DNA from 2 places in the Roseovarius maritimus genome. Region 2 is predicted to be linked to the other one. Evidence: riboswitches for the same ligand, from Rfam matches in the RefSeq annotation. Region 2 holds a riboswitch; the other holds the start of a gene.
What was found. A riboswitch is a leader RNA that binds a small molecule or an ion and turns the genes downstream of it on or off. The one in region 2 is predicted to bind cobalamin.
Positions count from the first base shown of each region.

Region 1: it holds a riboswitch for cobalamin, as region 2 does, so the genes downstream of both, ACEWPM_RS01115 (TonB-dependent receptor plug domain-containing protein) here and ACEWPM_RS02300 (hypothetical protein) in region 2, are expected to answer to the same signal.

Region 1 covers NZ_JBHFPF020000001.1:231,796-238,916, forward strand. The annotation lists gene ACEWPM_RS01100 (ABC transporter ATP-binding protein) at 1-493, opposite strand, end outside; gene ACEWPM_RS01105 (FecCD family ABC transporter permease) at 490-1,473, opposite strand; gene ACEWPM_RS01110 (ABC transporter substrate-binding protein) at 1,470-2,282, opposite strand; gene ACEWPM_RS01115 (TonB-dependent receptor plug domain-containing protein) at 2,326-4,197, opposite strand; cobalamin riboswitch at 4,334-4,541, opposite strand; gene ACEWPM_RS01120 (hypothetical protein) at 4,868-5,278, shown strand; tRNA gene ACEWPM_RS01125 (tRNA-Val) at 5,609-5,684, opposite strand; gene ACEWPM_RS01130 (histidine phosphatase family protein) at 5,792-6,370, opposite strand; gene ACEWPM_RS01135 (ribbon-helix-helix domain-containing protein) at 6,531-6,920, shown strand; gene ACEWPM_RS01140 (GMC family oxidoreductase) at 6,996-7,121, opposite strand, start outside.
Region 2 covers NZ_JBHFPF020000001.1:473,042-480,162, forward strand. The annotation lists gene ACEWPM_RS02275 (DUF1007 family protein) at 1-300, opposite strand, end outside; gene ACEWPM_RS02280 (zinc ABC transporter substrate-binding protein) at 288-1,283, opposite strand; gene ACEWPM_RS02285 (Fur family transcriptional regulator) at 1,381-1,863, shown strand; gene ACEWPM_RS02290 (metal ABC transporter ATP-binding protein) at 1,860-2,624, shown strand; gene ACEWPM_RS02295 (metal ABC transporter permease) at 2,624-3,427, shown strand; gene ACEWPM_RS02300 (hypothetical protein) at 3,436-3,699, opposite strand; cobalamin riboswitch at 3,811-4,013, opposite strand; gene ACEWPM_RS02305 (ATP-dependent helicase) at 4,118-6,526, opposite strand; gene ACEWPM_RS02310 (cell division protein ZapA) at 6,658-7,053, opposite strand; gene ACEWPM_RS02315 (hypothetical protein) at 7,053-7,121, opposite strand, start outside.

The sequences.
Region 1 (7,121 bases), 240 kb from region 2:
CAAGGCCTGCCGTTGGCTCATCCGCCATAAGAAGGGGCGTGTCCTGCGCCAGCGCGCGGGCGATCAGAACGCGCGCAGTCTCGCCGCCGGAAAGGCGGGTGGCGGCGCGGTGGCGCAATGGCTCCAGCCCCATACGGGCGATGGCCGCCTCCATTGCGGCGATATCGGCGGGCGCGGCGCGCTGTCCGGCCCCCAGATGGGGCACCCGGCCCAGCATCACGAGCGTCTCGACCGTGACGGGCCAGGCGATCTCGCGCGCTTGCGGCATCCAGGCGGCGGCTTTGGCACGTGCCCGCGGCGCCATCGCGGCAAGGCTACTATGACCGGTGCTGGGGATGAGGCCAAGTGCCGCGCGCATCAGCGTGGTCTTGCCCGCGCCATTGGGCCCGATCAGGCCGACGAACTCACCCGGCGCGATGTCGAGGCTCACATCCTTCAGAATGCTGCGCCCCCGCAGGGTGACGCCAAGGCGGTCAAGCGTCAAAAGGCTCATATCCCGTCCTTTCGCGTCTTGAAGATGAGGTGGAGAAACACCGGCGCGCCGACGATGGCGGTCAAAACGCCCAACTTCAGATCCTGCGACGGCAGGATCAACCGGACGGCGATATCAGCGGCGAGCAGCATGATCGCCCCGCCAAGCGCCGAGGCCCATAACAGGCGCGAGGGCCGCGCCCCGACCAGCGGGCGCAGGATATGCGGCACCACCAACCCGACAAAGCCGATCGCCCCCGCAACGGCGGTCCCGGCCCCCACAACGCAGGCCGTGCCGATGACCAACACCAAGCGCATCCGGCCAAGGCTGATGCCCATCGCACCCGCCGCATCCTCGCCCAGCGTCAGCGCGTCCAGCCCCCGGCTCAGCGTGCCCAGAAGGATCCAGCCCACGGCCATCAGCGGCAGCGCCAGCCAGACGTGGGCCATGGAGCGGTCCGAGAGCGAGCCCATCATCCAGAAGACGATTTCATTGGCGGCAAAGGGGTTTGGCGAGAGGTTCAGCACCAGCGATGTCAGCGCCCCGGCAAGGGCCGAGATGGCAATCCCCGCTAGGATGAGCGTCAGCGCCCCGCCGCGTGGCCCCGCCAGCGTCATCACCAGAACCACGCCGCCAAGCGCGCCCGCCAGCGCCGCCAGCGGCAGGCCCAGCGTATAAGCGGCGGCCAGGCCCGTCTGGATCGCCAGCACAGCGCCCAGAGCCGCCGAGCTGGAGACGCCGATCAGCCCCGGCTCGGCCAGCGGATTACGCAGATAGCCCTGCATCGCCGCCCCGCTAAGGCCGAGGCTGCCCCCGATCATCACCGCCAATATCGCGCGTGGCAGGCGGATCTGGCGCATGACGGTCGCGATCGGGCCTTCCCCGCCCTGCCAAAGGGCGGCGAGGCTGTCGGCGATGCCCAGCTCGGCCGGCCCCACCAGAAGCGAGACGGCGAAAAGCGCGGCAAGCGCAAGCGCAAGCGGGATCATCACACGGCTCATCCACCGGCCTCGAAGGCGCGGCGTGCCCGGGCCATGTCGCTGATGGCGCGCAGCACGTAGGGCGTGCCGCAGACCCAATCCTGATCCGTCAGCGCACCCCGGCCCGCCTGCCCGCGCAGATCGCCGACCACGGGATGGTCCATGACCTCCTCGGCGCGGCTGCCGCCGGGATAGCGCCGGGCGGTGATGACCAGATCGGGATCGATCAGCGCCAGCACCTCCAGCGGCAGCTTGCCCCAATCATAGCCTGCCTCGGCGGGGGCGTTGCGCAGGCCGGCTGCCGTCAGGATATCGGTCGCCAGAGACTTCGCGCCCGAGGTATAACCATTGGCATAGTAGAGTGCCGCGCGTGGCATCTCGCCCTTGTCCGGCGCGGCACTCCGCAGCGCCGCCAAATCGGCGTCAAAGCGGGCGACCATTTCCTGCGCGGCGGCCTCACGGCCCAGTACCTCACCCATCTCAAGGATACGGTCGCGCACATCCTCCAGCGAGTGAACGATATCGAACTGCGCGACCTCGATACCGAGGCGCCGCAGCATCGCGACGGTATCGCGCGATGTATAGGTGCCCGCGACGACCAGATCGGGCTGCATCACATGCACCTCTTCGGCGCGACCCGCATTGATCGCATAGCGCTCGGCCTCTTCGGCCATGGGCGAGACGCGCGGGTCCAGCGCGATCCGGCTGACCGAGATCAGCTGATTCTTCCCCCCCAGCAGCATGGCCAGCTGGTCGGTGCAGAGGTTGATCGAGACGACGCGTTGCGGCGGCTCCCCAGCTTGCGCGGCGGACGCCGCGCAAAGGGTCACCGCACCCGCCAGACAGGCGGACGCGGCAAGGTGTCTTATGCGCTCAAAAACTGGCACGAAGCCCGACATAGGCCGCACGGCCCGGCTGATTGAACCCGCCCGCTGTCTCGTAATCTTCATCGAAGATGTTTTCCAGACGCAGGTACAGCTCGGCCTTGTCGGTGACGCCGTAGGATACCCCGGCGCCGACCAGTGTATAGTCGCCGACTTTGTGATCAACGGGTGCAAACGAGCTGGGCACTACGTCAGCGACATGGCGCACGTCCACATATCCCGAGAACCTGTCGGTAAAGTCGTTTGAAACGCCCAGCGTGACATCATGCTTGGGCGTGCGCGCCAGCCGGACACCGTCGGTTTCGGCGTCGGTGTAGGTGTAAGCGCCATAAACGCTTAGCCCTGATGTCAGCGCGTATTCGCCCGACAGTTCGATCCCCTTTGACGTCGTGGTTCCGGGTATCTGAAGGTAGCATCCATTGCCGCCGTTGTTGCAGCCGTTGTCGGCAAAATCGTAATCAATCAGATCTTCGACATCCGTGTAGAACAGCGTTGCCTTGATATATCCCGCCGTGCCGAATGTCTTTTCGACGCCCACCTCATAGCTGCTGCTGTTTTCAGGTTGCAGCGTCGGAAGACCATACAGGCTGAAACGTTCGTATAGGGACGGAGCGCGATACCCGGTGCCAACAACCGCCCTGAAGGCCAGATCCTGAACCGGGCGCCAGACAGCGGCAATACGCCCCGTCGTCTCGCCGCCGAATGACGAATTGTCATCATAGCGCAGCGCCGCCGACAGATCGACATTTTCGGACGGGCTGAACAGGACCTCGGCATTAAGGCCCGTGTTATCCTCGGATCCGCTGGCCGGAGGACCGGCGAATATAGAAGGCCCGGGAACGGTGCTGAACGTCTCTTCGGTGTATTCTGCACCGAAATTCAATATTGTACGCGTGTTCAGCTCGGCGCTGCCCAGATAGGAGACGCTTTTACGATCACCGTTGAAGCCAGTGGTGAACTGGCTTTGTGGATCGTCGCGGTCAATATCGAAGTAAGTATAGCTCAGCGTATTGGTGACGGCGCCGGCCCGCAGCGTGCTGTAGACACGCGCGCCGCGTTCCGTCAGGAAAAACTTGTCGCCCACACTCCCAGCGACGTCGATATCCAGCTCATTGTCGCGGTAATGGAGGGCCGCCCCGAACGTGAGCGCATCGGTGACGTCGTATTCTGCCGTTACATCAACTGTCGATTGATCGAAGCCGTCCTTGTCGGTGTTGAAGCTGCGTTGCGAGAATCCCTCCGCCTCGATCCGTCCATATGACAGCGCGACAAAGCCTTTCTCGGATTTATATCCTGCGCTGAGATTGGCGCCATAAGTCTCATAGGTGCCACCCTCAATCGCGGCCGTGCCGGAAAATCCCAGCTTCTCGGGGCGAAATGTCGTGATATTGACCACACCGGCAATTGCCTCTGATCCGTAGAGCGCTGATTGCGAGCCTTTGAGCACCTCCATCCGCTGGATGCCCGAGCTTGTCAGCCCTCCGAAATTAAAAGCATTTTGCGTACCTGACATATCAGACACGTCGATTCCGTTGATACGCACGCCAACATAGCGTGCTGGCAAGCCACGGATCTGGATGCCGCGAGATGCCCCGATCCCGCCATTTGAAGTCGAATTGACGCCAGGCAGCCGGTCCAGTCGATCCGCCACTGAGGCGCCAGTGCGGCCCACCTCATCGCCCTCCAGAACCTCGACGGTGGCGCCGGTGCGGCCCAGCTCGACAGGGGTCAGACTGGACGATAGCACGATGGTACCCAGATCATAGGTCTGTTGCGCGGCGGCGGGGCTGGCGATCAGCGTGCCGGTGCAGACCAGACCGGTCGCGGTAAGAAAGGTGGAAGTGGAAAAAGAGCGTTTCATATGCGTCTCCGGGTCGCCTGTATTCAGGCGATGCAGGTCTTGGATATGCATGCGGATTGACGTCTTTGCCCCTCCGCAGGCGGCGAAATGCCACCACACCGGAAGAATCCGTTGTCGCCGACGCGCCCCGCGTCCGGACAGGGTGAACACTCCGGCAGGTCTCCTGACTTGCGGGTCGACGCTGGGCCGGGTCTTCCCACCGCAAGGCGCGGCAGTGACGTTGTTCCGGCTTCGCTCACCGCCTACAGTTGCGGGGGCAGTCGCGGATTTGGCGCAAGGCACCTGACCGCGTTCCCTATTATCCGGGGGGTGTTACATCCCGGACCGAAGTAACATCTGCCTAGCGCAGAGGCCCCCTTTCGAAAAGGGGAAAAGCTAAAAAAGACAAAAATTGGATGGGGCGACGCGCGGTACTGCGGTGATCCAAGGATCAACCGCGCTACGCAACACATTGAAATTTAGCGGGATAACGGTGGGTCATGAGGAACCAGAATCCGAAAATATTGGCATACAAACGGATACTTACAAGACACTTTGCAACCAAGTTGGCAAAAATACGATGGACATATGACGTCAGGTAAAGTCGACTGGAATCGGAATGACTTGGCTCGCGCTCTCGGGCAACCTTTAGCGCAGTCATCTCAATCTACGCCCTTAAGGAAGTAAAATAATGAAGCGAATCCTTGTCACCGCGGCCTGCCTCTTTGTCCCCAGTTTTGGGTTCGCTCAAATCGCGTGCACCCCAAGCGACATGTTCACAGTGGACAAAAATGGAAAGCCTTACACACCCTTGGTTGCATCAATGTTTGTCGATCAGACGTTCGAAGTGGATGAGGTAACCGGGGAGCACAATCTTCTCGGGATTGGCAACTCCCAAAGTTTCGATACAACCCGCATTCTTTCATCAGGGGCAGGTGCATCAGGAACGACAATTCTTTCAACTGGAAATCCGGGGAAGGATTCTTCTGGCGCTGAGATCGAAGAGGTTCAGTTCTTTTCGATAGCTCCCGCAGGTGACGGCCCTCGTCCGTTCGTCTTCACAGAAGGATCCTCTTTTGTGATGACAGGCACTTGCCAGTAGAACCCAGCTTTCCCCGAAAAGCACTTAAGATGAAAAACCCGCCGGAGTGGTCCGGCTGGTTTCGTGGTCTTGGTGTGATGGATAACTCCCCGGTAGCAGCTTGAGCGCTTGACGTTAGTCGCCGCCGAGAAGTTCGCGCAGTTCTGTCTTCCGGAGGATGGGGCGCAAGTCTTTTGGCACCACAAGGCGCGCGTGACAGCGCCCTTTGCGGCTGGTCATGTGGCGGACTATACTAGCTATTTCGATGCGTGTTTGTTATCAAATTTGTAACGGTAGAATGGGCATAGTGCCCTGTATGCAGGGCCTTTCTTCGATTTCAATGAGATAGAATGGTGGGTGGTGAGGGGCTCGAACCCCCGACATTTTCGGTGTAAACGAAACGCTCTACCAACTGAGCTAACCACCCGCGCAGCCCGATTAGCGTCATCTGGCCGCTCGCGCAAGTCCCCCGCCGCAGCAATCTGGTCCGAGCCTCTCATCTCGGGGCCGGAGCGTTGCAATGACGATGAAAGATCAGGCCTTTGACGGGAGGATGCGTCGCTCGGTCCCCTGCGACAGATAATAGACGCAGCCCTGCGCATTGTCCTGCGCGCCCATCGCCTCGGCGGGCAGCCCGGTGGCAAGGCCGCGCATCACCTGCCCCCAGAGGCCGTGCGCCACGACGATGCTTGGGCCGCGTAGATCCTCGGCAAAACTGCGCACGCGGTCAATCAGCGCCTCCAGCCCCTCGCCGCCCGGGGCCTTGGCATAGGTGGCCAGGTCATTGGCGCCCTGCGGCAGGTCCGCCTTGTTCTCCCCCTCCCAGGCGCCGGTGTCGATCTCGGCAAGACGCGGGTCGATGACGGGCGTGTGTGCGGGCATGGCCAGCGCGGCGGTTTCACGCGCGCGGCCCAGCGGCGAGACATAGATGTCACCTGCGCCTTTGGCGACGCGCGCCGCGATATCGGTGATCAGCCCGGCCTGCTGCAGCGCCTGCGCGCGCCCCAGCTCCGTCAGCGGGGAATCCAGCCGCCCCTGGATACGGCCGGCGAGGTTCCACTCGGTCTGGCCGTGGCGTAGAAACCATATCTCGGGCCATGTCACTTGAGGCATATCCACGACCCTCCCGAAATCATCCGCTTGCAGGGATCTCTTAATCCACCCCCGCAGGCCGCGCCAATCCCTTAGGCGGCACCGGGCTGCAAAATCTTTCACTTGGCCGGACGCCCCGCCCCGGCTAGCATCCATCGAACCCTTTCAAGGAGGTAATGCCATGTGCCGTCTGTTCATCGGGGCCGATCCGACACTCTGGGAGAGCGTGACACGCTCGTTCCGCATGGATGGCATGGTCACCAGTGTCCGGCTGGAGCAGATGTTCTGGTCAGTGCTGGAGGATATCGCGCAGCGGCAGGATCTGAACGTGCCGCAACTGCTGCACCAGCTTTACAACGAATCCATCGATGAGGGACATGATCTTGGGAATTTCACGTCGTTCCTGCGCGTCTGCTGTATGCGGTTCATCGATTTGCAGCTGAACGGTCTGATCGCCAGCGACAGCGCCGTCGATTTCGAGGCGCTGCCCGTCGAAGAGATCCTGACCGAAGAGCGCAAGCGCAACGCTGCCGCCGGCCAGCGTCGCGCGACCAATTCGAAACAGCACTGACGCCCGCACCCGGAGCAGCGCACAAGCGAAAGCCCGGCATGATATCCTCGTGCCGGGCTTCTGCAATTTCAGAGGCTAGAGGTTGCCCTTGCCCATTTCATCCGCGATGCGGTCGGCCTGCCGGATCGCCAGCGCCACGATGGTCAACGTCGGGTTCTCCGCCGCGCCGGTCGTGAACTGCGAGCCATCCGAGACGAAGAG
Region 2 (7,121 bases):
ATCATGACCGGCAAACGCCTCCAGTTGCGCGGGTTCGGGCGTGCCGTCGCCATCGGCATCAAGGCCCTTATCCTCGATCATCACCAGCGAATAGAACTCGTCATAGGACCAGCCGATGCGCAGCGCCGCCAGCCGCCCGTGATCGTCGAAGATCAGCGACAATGCGCCGTCGATGAAAACATGCGGATGCGCCTCGCCTTGCCCCGCAGGCATAGCGAACGCACCCATCAGCGCCAGCGCGCCGATCATGCGGGGGGCTGATCGCCCGGCCCCTGCCCGTCTGGCGCCTAGCTTGCGCATACCGCCAACCGCCGCGCCACGTCGCGGATCAGCTCCGGGTAAAATTGCGGGCCCGGCTTAAGATCAGCCCCCAGCGGGTCAATTACGCCTTTGCGCAGGGCGGCGCCTTCGGTCACCGTATCGACAAAGGCCGAGTTGAACGCCGGCTCGGACAGAACGCAGGTGACGTTCATGTCTTGGATGATATGGCGCACCTCCTGGATCCGGGCGGGACCGGGATCGGAGGCATCGCTTGCGGCGATGGCGCCGACGGCGTGCATGTCGAACCGGTGCTCGAAATAGTGGTAGGCGTCATGAAAGACGACGATACGCGCATCCGAAACCGGCGTCAGTAATGTCCGGGCCTCGACGGCGGCGGCCTCTATCTCGGCGCGCCCCTCGGCGGCGTTGGCGACATAGATATCCGCATTTTCCGGGTCCAGCTGCGACAGCTTGCCCGCGATCACACCCAGCCATGCCTTGCCATTTTCCGGGTCGAGCCATGCATGCGGGTCATCGCCCGAGTGATCGTGCGCGGCATGGCCACCATCGCTACCCTCCGTCTGATAGGCTTCGTGCTCAGGGGGCTCGTGATCATGTGTCCCGCCCTCGTGCTCTGGCCCCTCCTCGGCAAAGCTGACGCCGCTGCGAAAACTCAGAATGAAGGTCTCCGGCGCGTGCAGCAACTCGGTGACATCCGCTTCCGGTGCCAAGGTATCGATCGTGCCATCCAGCCAAGGCGTCAACTCCGGCCCGACCCAGAAGATGGCGTCCGCGCCAGACAGCGCCTCCGCCTCGGAGGGGCGCATGGCGTATCCGTGGGGCGACGCGCCAGGCCGCACGATCTGCTGAGGGGTGCCCAGCCCGTCCATCACGCGGGCGGCCAGAGATGCGACGGGCGCGATATCCGTCACCACGCGAGGCACCTCGGCCGCCGCGGCGCTGGCCGAAACCCATAGCGCCGCCGTAGCCAGAAGAAGAGATCTGTATCTTTGCGTGGACATTCCGGCCTCATGTGATTATGTAACACTTCGCAATGAGGTAAATGGTATAATATAACATATCAACCCCTTTTCGCGCCCAAATCCAGGACCCCGCGCCATGACGATAGATCCTTTTGAAACGCACGACCATGATGGCTGCATCAAGGCCGGCATGCGCGCTGCCGAACGGCAATGTTCCGCGCAGGGCTTGCAATTCACGCCTGTGCGCCGGCGCGTGCTGGAGATTCTGCTGGGCGAGCACAAGGCGCTGGGAGCTTACGACATTCTTGAGGTGCTGCGGGCCGAGGGGCTGGGCGCGCAGCCGCCCGTCGCTTACCGCGCGCTTGATTTTCTGGTCAGTCATGGGCTGGCCCACCGGATCGAGCGGCTGAATGCCTTTACCGCCTGCACCCATTCCGATCAAAGCCACGCCCCCGTTTTCCTGATCTGCCGCGCCTGCCAGCGGGTCGTCGAGGTGGATACCGATCCCGAAGCAGGCGAACTGGCGCGCGCGGCGGGCGATGCGGGGTTCCAGATCGAGCGCACGGTGCGCGAGGCCGTCGGGCTCTGCCCCGGATGCCACGAGAGCGCCACCGCATGACGCCCCCCCTGATCGAAGCCAAGGGCCTGAGCGTGCGGCATGGTCGGAACACCGTGCTGCAAAACGTCGATTTCGCCATCGCCCCCGGCGAAATCGTGACCATTGTCGGGCCCAACGGATCCGGCAAATCCACCCTCTTGCGCGCCCTCTTGGGCGGGGTGCGCCCCAGCGCCGGGCGCATCACGCGCCGCCCCGGCCTTCGGCTGGGCTATGTGCCGCAGCGGCTGGTGCTGGATGCGGCGCTGCCGATCACCGTCTCGCGCTTTCTCAGCCTGCCGCGCCGAGTCAGCCGCGAGGCCGCTCGCGATGCGCTGGAGCGCGCCGGCGTGCCCGATATCGGCGGGCATCCCATGGCGGACCTGTCGGGCGGACAGTTTCAACGCGTCGTGCTGGCGCGCGCCCTGCTGCGGAACCCTCAGCTTTTGATGCTGGACGAGGGCACCGCGGGCCTGGATCAGCCCGGCGCCGCCGCGTTCTATCGCCGGATCGAGGATGTGCGCCGTGAGACGGGCTGCGCCATCTTGATGGTCAGCCATGATCTGCATGTCGTAATGAGCGCGTCTGACCGTGTGATCTGCCTCAACGGGCATGTCTGCTGCGAAGGCACGCCCGAAGTCGTCGCCGAGGCGCCCGTCTATCGCGCCCTTTTTGGCGAAGGCACGCAAGGGGCGCTGGCGCTCTACCGGCACCACCACGACCATTTGCATGGCGAGGAATGCACGCATGACCATGGCACGGCGCAGGCGAAGGCAGGTGACTGATGCTGGATGATTTCATGACCCGGGCGGCGCTGGCCGGGATCGGCACGTCACTGGCCGCGGCGCCCTTGGGGTGTTTCGTCGTCTGGCGGCGCATGGCTTATTTTGGCGACGCGACCGCCCATGCGGCTATTTTGGGCGTCGCCCTGTCGCTGGCGCTGTCCTTGCCGATCTTTGCCGGCGCCCTGGTCGTTGCGCTGGCGATGGCCACATTGGTCACGGCCCTCTCGGGGCGCGGGCGCGGCGTGGATACGGTGCTGGGCGTGCTGGCCCATTCGGCGCTGGCCTTCGGCCTTGTGGGCGTGTCCTTCCTGCAAGGGGTGCGCATCGATGTGATGTCGTTTCTTTTTGGCGATATCCTGTCGGTCTCTCGCGCAGATCTGGCGGTGATCTGGGGCGGCGCGGCGCTGGTTCTGGCGCTGGTCGGCTGGCGCTGGTCAGCACTCCTGACCGCGACGCTGGACCCGGACCTGGCCCGCGCCGACGGGATCGACCCCAAGCGCGAGGAGCTGATCCTGACCCTCGCCCTGGCCATCGTAGTGGCGGTGGCAATCAAGGTCGTCGGCGCGCTGCTGATCACCGCCCTGCTGATCATCCCTGCAGCCACCGCGCGCCCATTCGCCCGCACGCCCGAGGCGATGGCCGTCATCGCCGCCGGGCTGGCGGTAGTAGCGGCATGGGCCGGGCTTCGAACGTCCTACGCGCTGGATACGCCCACCGGGCCGACCATCGTTTGCGCCGCCGCAATCCTTTTCGCCGCCTCAAGCCTCTATGCCGCGATCAAGGATCGCTGGCACGCGCGCTGACGCTCGGCCTAGTGCAAGCGCGCCGCGCGGCCACGCCTTCCGCGGGGTGAGGCGCGCATCGTGGCCTGATTTAGAAACCGGACAAAGGCTTGCGCCGCAGGGCTGCGCGCCTCTGCCGGGGCAGCCTTGAGTGCGGCTCGCGCCGCTTCGGGGGTCGCCGCGCCTGGCAGGGCAAAGGCCCATTCCAGAAAGCCCAGCCGCGCCACCGCGTCCGCATCGGCGCCAACGGCGTCGCTCCGCTCAAGCCCGTTCAGAATCTGCTTCACGCTCATGTCTCATCCACTCCTTGGCCGCACCCCGGGCCGGTTGGGGCGCAGGATGGCGTGCGAGGCTGGCATGCGAGGAACGAGGCCCGGCAGCAGCGTCCACACCGCCCCACGCGGTTTGACGTCACTTCCAAGGCTGGTTTCCGGACTTCGGGGGCCGGGCCGCGATTGGCCCATGATCAGGCGCCCTTCCCGGGCCGTCGTGCCCAGTGGTCTTGCGCCGTCTCGCCCACCCTTACCGTTGCGGGGGCAGTGCCGGATTTGCACCGGCTTCCCAATTCTCCGCGCAGCCGCGCAGCACCTTGGAGATTTCACTGTGACGGATTCGATGCTCCCGCACAACGCCTGATGGCCGGCCGGACGCCAAAAGAGATTTCAGCCTCCGGCGGGGATATTTTTCAGCCAAAAGATGCAGAGCAATGCGCTAGAAAGGCACGTCATCGGGGCTGGTGACAAAGCGCGCCACGACCTTTTTCGTGCCCGCCTTGTCGAATGCGATCTCAAGCTTGTCGCCCTCAAGACCAATGATCTCGCCATAGCCGAATTTCTGGTGGAACACCCGCTCGCCCACCGTGTGGGACGAGGCGGCGGCCATGTCGATCACCGGCGAGGTCGACTCGCGCGGCTGGGCCGTGGGGCGCTGGCCCGCGCGCGCCTGCATCCGTTTCCAGCCGGGGGAATTGTAGACATTCGCCTCGGCCACCTTGGCGTCGATGCTGTTTTGCACGACACCCATGCCCGCCGCGCCATAGCCGCCGCCATAGAGGCCGGGCGGGGTCAGAACATCGACATGATCCTCGGGCAGCTCGTCGATGAAGCGCGACGGCAAGGATGATTGCCACTGGCCAAAGACCCGGCGATTGCCGGCGAAGGAGATCGTGCAGACCTCCTCGGCCCGCGTAATGCCGACATAGGCAAGACGGCGCTCTTCCTCGACGCCCTTGAGTCCGCTTTCATCCATCGAGCGCTGCGACGGGAAGAGACCATCCTCCCAGCCCGGCAGGAAGACGGCGGGAAATTCGAGGCCCTTGGCGGCGTGAAGCGTCATGATGCTGACCTTCTCGCCCTCATTTTCGCTCTCGTTATCCATGATCAGACTGACATGTTCGAGAAACCCTGTCAGATTCTCGAAATTCTCGAGTGCCTTGACCAGCTCCTTGAGGTTCTCGAGCCGTCCCGGCGCCTCGGGCGTTTTGTCGTTCTGCCACATCTCGGTATAGCCGCTCTCATCAAGGATGATCTCGGCCAGCTCGATATGGCTGATCGCCGCATCGCCGGCCATGCGTCCCCAGCGAGCAAGGCCATCCAGTAGCAGCGACAACTCGCGCGCGCCTTTGCCCGTCAGGCCCTTTTCCGCGACCAGAATGCGCGCGCCTTCTATCAAGGGCACACCGTTCTCTCGTGCCGTCACCTGCATCTTTTGCTGCGCCTTGTCGCCGAGGCCACGCTTGGGCGTGTTCACGATCCGCTCGAAGGCCAGATCGTCACTTGGCGACGTTACGCAGCGGAAATAGGCCATCGCATCGCGGATCTCCATCCGCTCGTAGAAGCGTGGACCACCGATGACGCGGTAGGGCAGACCGATGGTCAGGAACCGATCCTCGAAGGCGCGCATCTGGTGCGACGCGCGCACGAGGATGGCCATATCGTCAAGACCGTAAGGACGCTGGCCACGGGTGCCGCGCTGCATCGCCTCGATCTCTTCGCCGATCCAGCGTGCCTCTTCTTCACCATCCCAATGGCCGATGAGGCGCACCTTCTCGCCATCTTGTTCTTGCGTCCACAGCTCCTTGCCCAATCGGCCCTGATTACCCGCGATCACGCCCGAGGCAGCGGCCAGAATATGAGGGGTCGAGCGGTAATTCTGTTCGAGCCGGACCACATGCGCGCCGGGGAAATCCTTTTCGAACCGCAGGATATTGCCCACCTCGGCGCCGCGCCAGCCATAGATCGACTGATCGTCATCGCCGACGCAGCAGATATTCTTGTGCCCGCCGGCAAGGAGGCGCAGCCATAGGTATTGGGCGACATTCGTGTCCTGGTATTCGTCCACGAGGATATATTTGAACCAACGCTGATATTGCTGGAGGATGTCATCATGCTTCTGGAAGATCGTGACGACATGGAGCAGCAGATCGCCAAAATCCACGGCGTTCAGCTCGATCAGGCGGCGCTGGTACTGCTTGTAGAGCAGCACCGCCTTGCCATTGTAGGCGCCCGCCTCGGCGGCGGGCACGCGGTCCGGCGTCCAGGCGCGGTTTTTCCAGTTGTCGATCACCCCGGCCAACTGGCGGGCGGGCCAGCGCTTGTCGTCGATGCCGGCGGCTTGCACCAGCTGCTTGAGCAGGCGCAGTTGATCGTCCGTGTCGAGAATGGTGAAGTTCGACTTCAGCGTGACCTCGCGCGCCGGCGCCTCGATCACGTCATCCGTATATCCACCGCCTTGCACGCCGATCAGCTCGGCATGGCGGCGCAGCAGCTTGACGCAGATCGAGTGGAACGTGCCCAGCCACGGCATCCCCTCGATGGACTGGCCCAAAAGCGCGCCGACGCGGGTCTTCATCTCGCGCGCGGCCTTGTTGGTGAAGGTAACAGCCAGCACCTCGTTGGGGCGTGCGCGGCCGGTATTCAGAAGATGCACGATGCGCGTTGTCAGCGCCTTGGTCTTGCCCGTGCCTGCGCCTGCCAGCATCAGGACGGGGCCGTCCATCGTCTCGACCGCCAGACGCTGCTCGGGGTTCAGGCCATCAAGGTATGGCGCGGGCCGCGCGGCCATTGCGCGCGAAGACAGGGAGGCGCTCTCGAACGCGTCGGATTCGTCAAAACTGCTCATGGGCGGAACCATAGCGCCACCGGCGCGCAAGATAAAGAGATGTTCGGCCTATGTTCTGCACATGAAACACGTCGGGGCGGCATCCCGCCGCCCTGCCCTTTCACACCCCTGGCCATCGGCTTGCGGAGGTGTCAGCCTGCCTTCTTGCCATCCACCGTCTCGGCCAGCGCCTCGGCGCGGGCGGCGATTTCGGCCAGCGTATCGGTGATCGAGCTGGGCACAACCGGAACCTCGACCCTTTCGGGCGTGGGCGGAGGCGCATCGCGCAGGCCTGCCAGCTCAGCTTCGCGCTCGGCCAGCTTGTCGTTCATCTCGGCCAACTTATCCTGCAAACCGGCGGTCTTGTCGGCCAGCATGAGGCCCGCCATCAGCAGCATGCGTGCCTCGGGAATGCGCCCGATCTGCGCAGCCAGAACCGAGGCCTCGTCATCCAGCATCTTGGCGGCGGAATGCAGAAAATGCTCTTCGCCAGTCTGACAGGACACTTGGAACGTGCGGCCACCGATTTCGACATCAACTTCGGGCATCATGCGTCCCCCATTCCATTTCCACTGGTTTTTGCGCCGCTGGTGGCAGTGCTACCGGCCTCATCGAG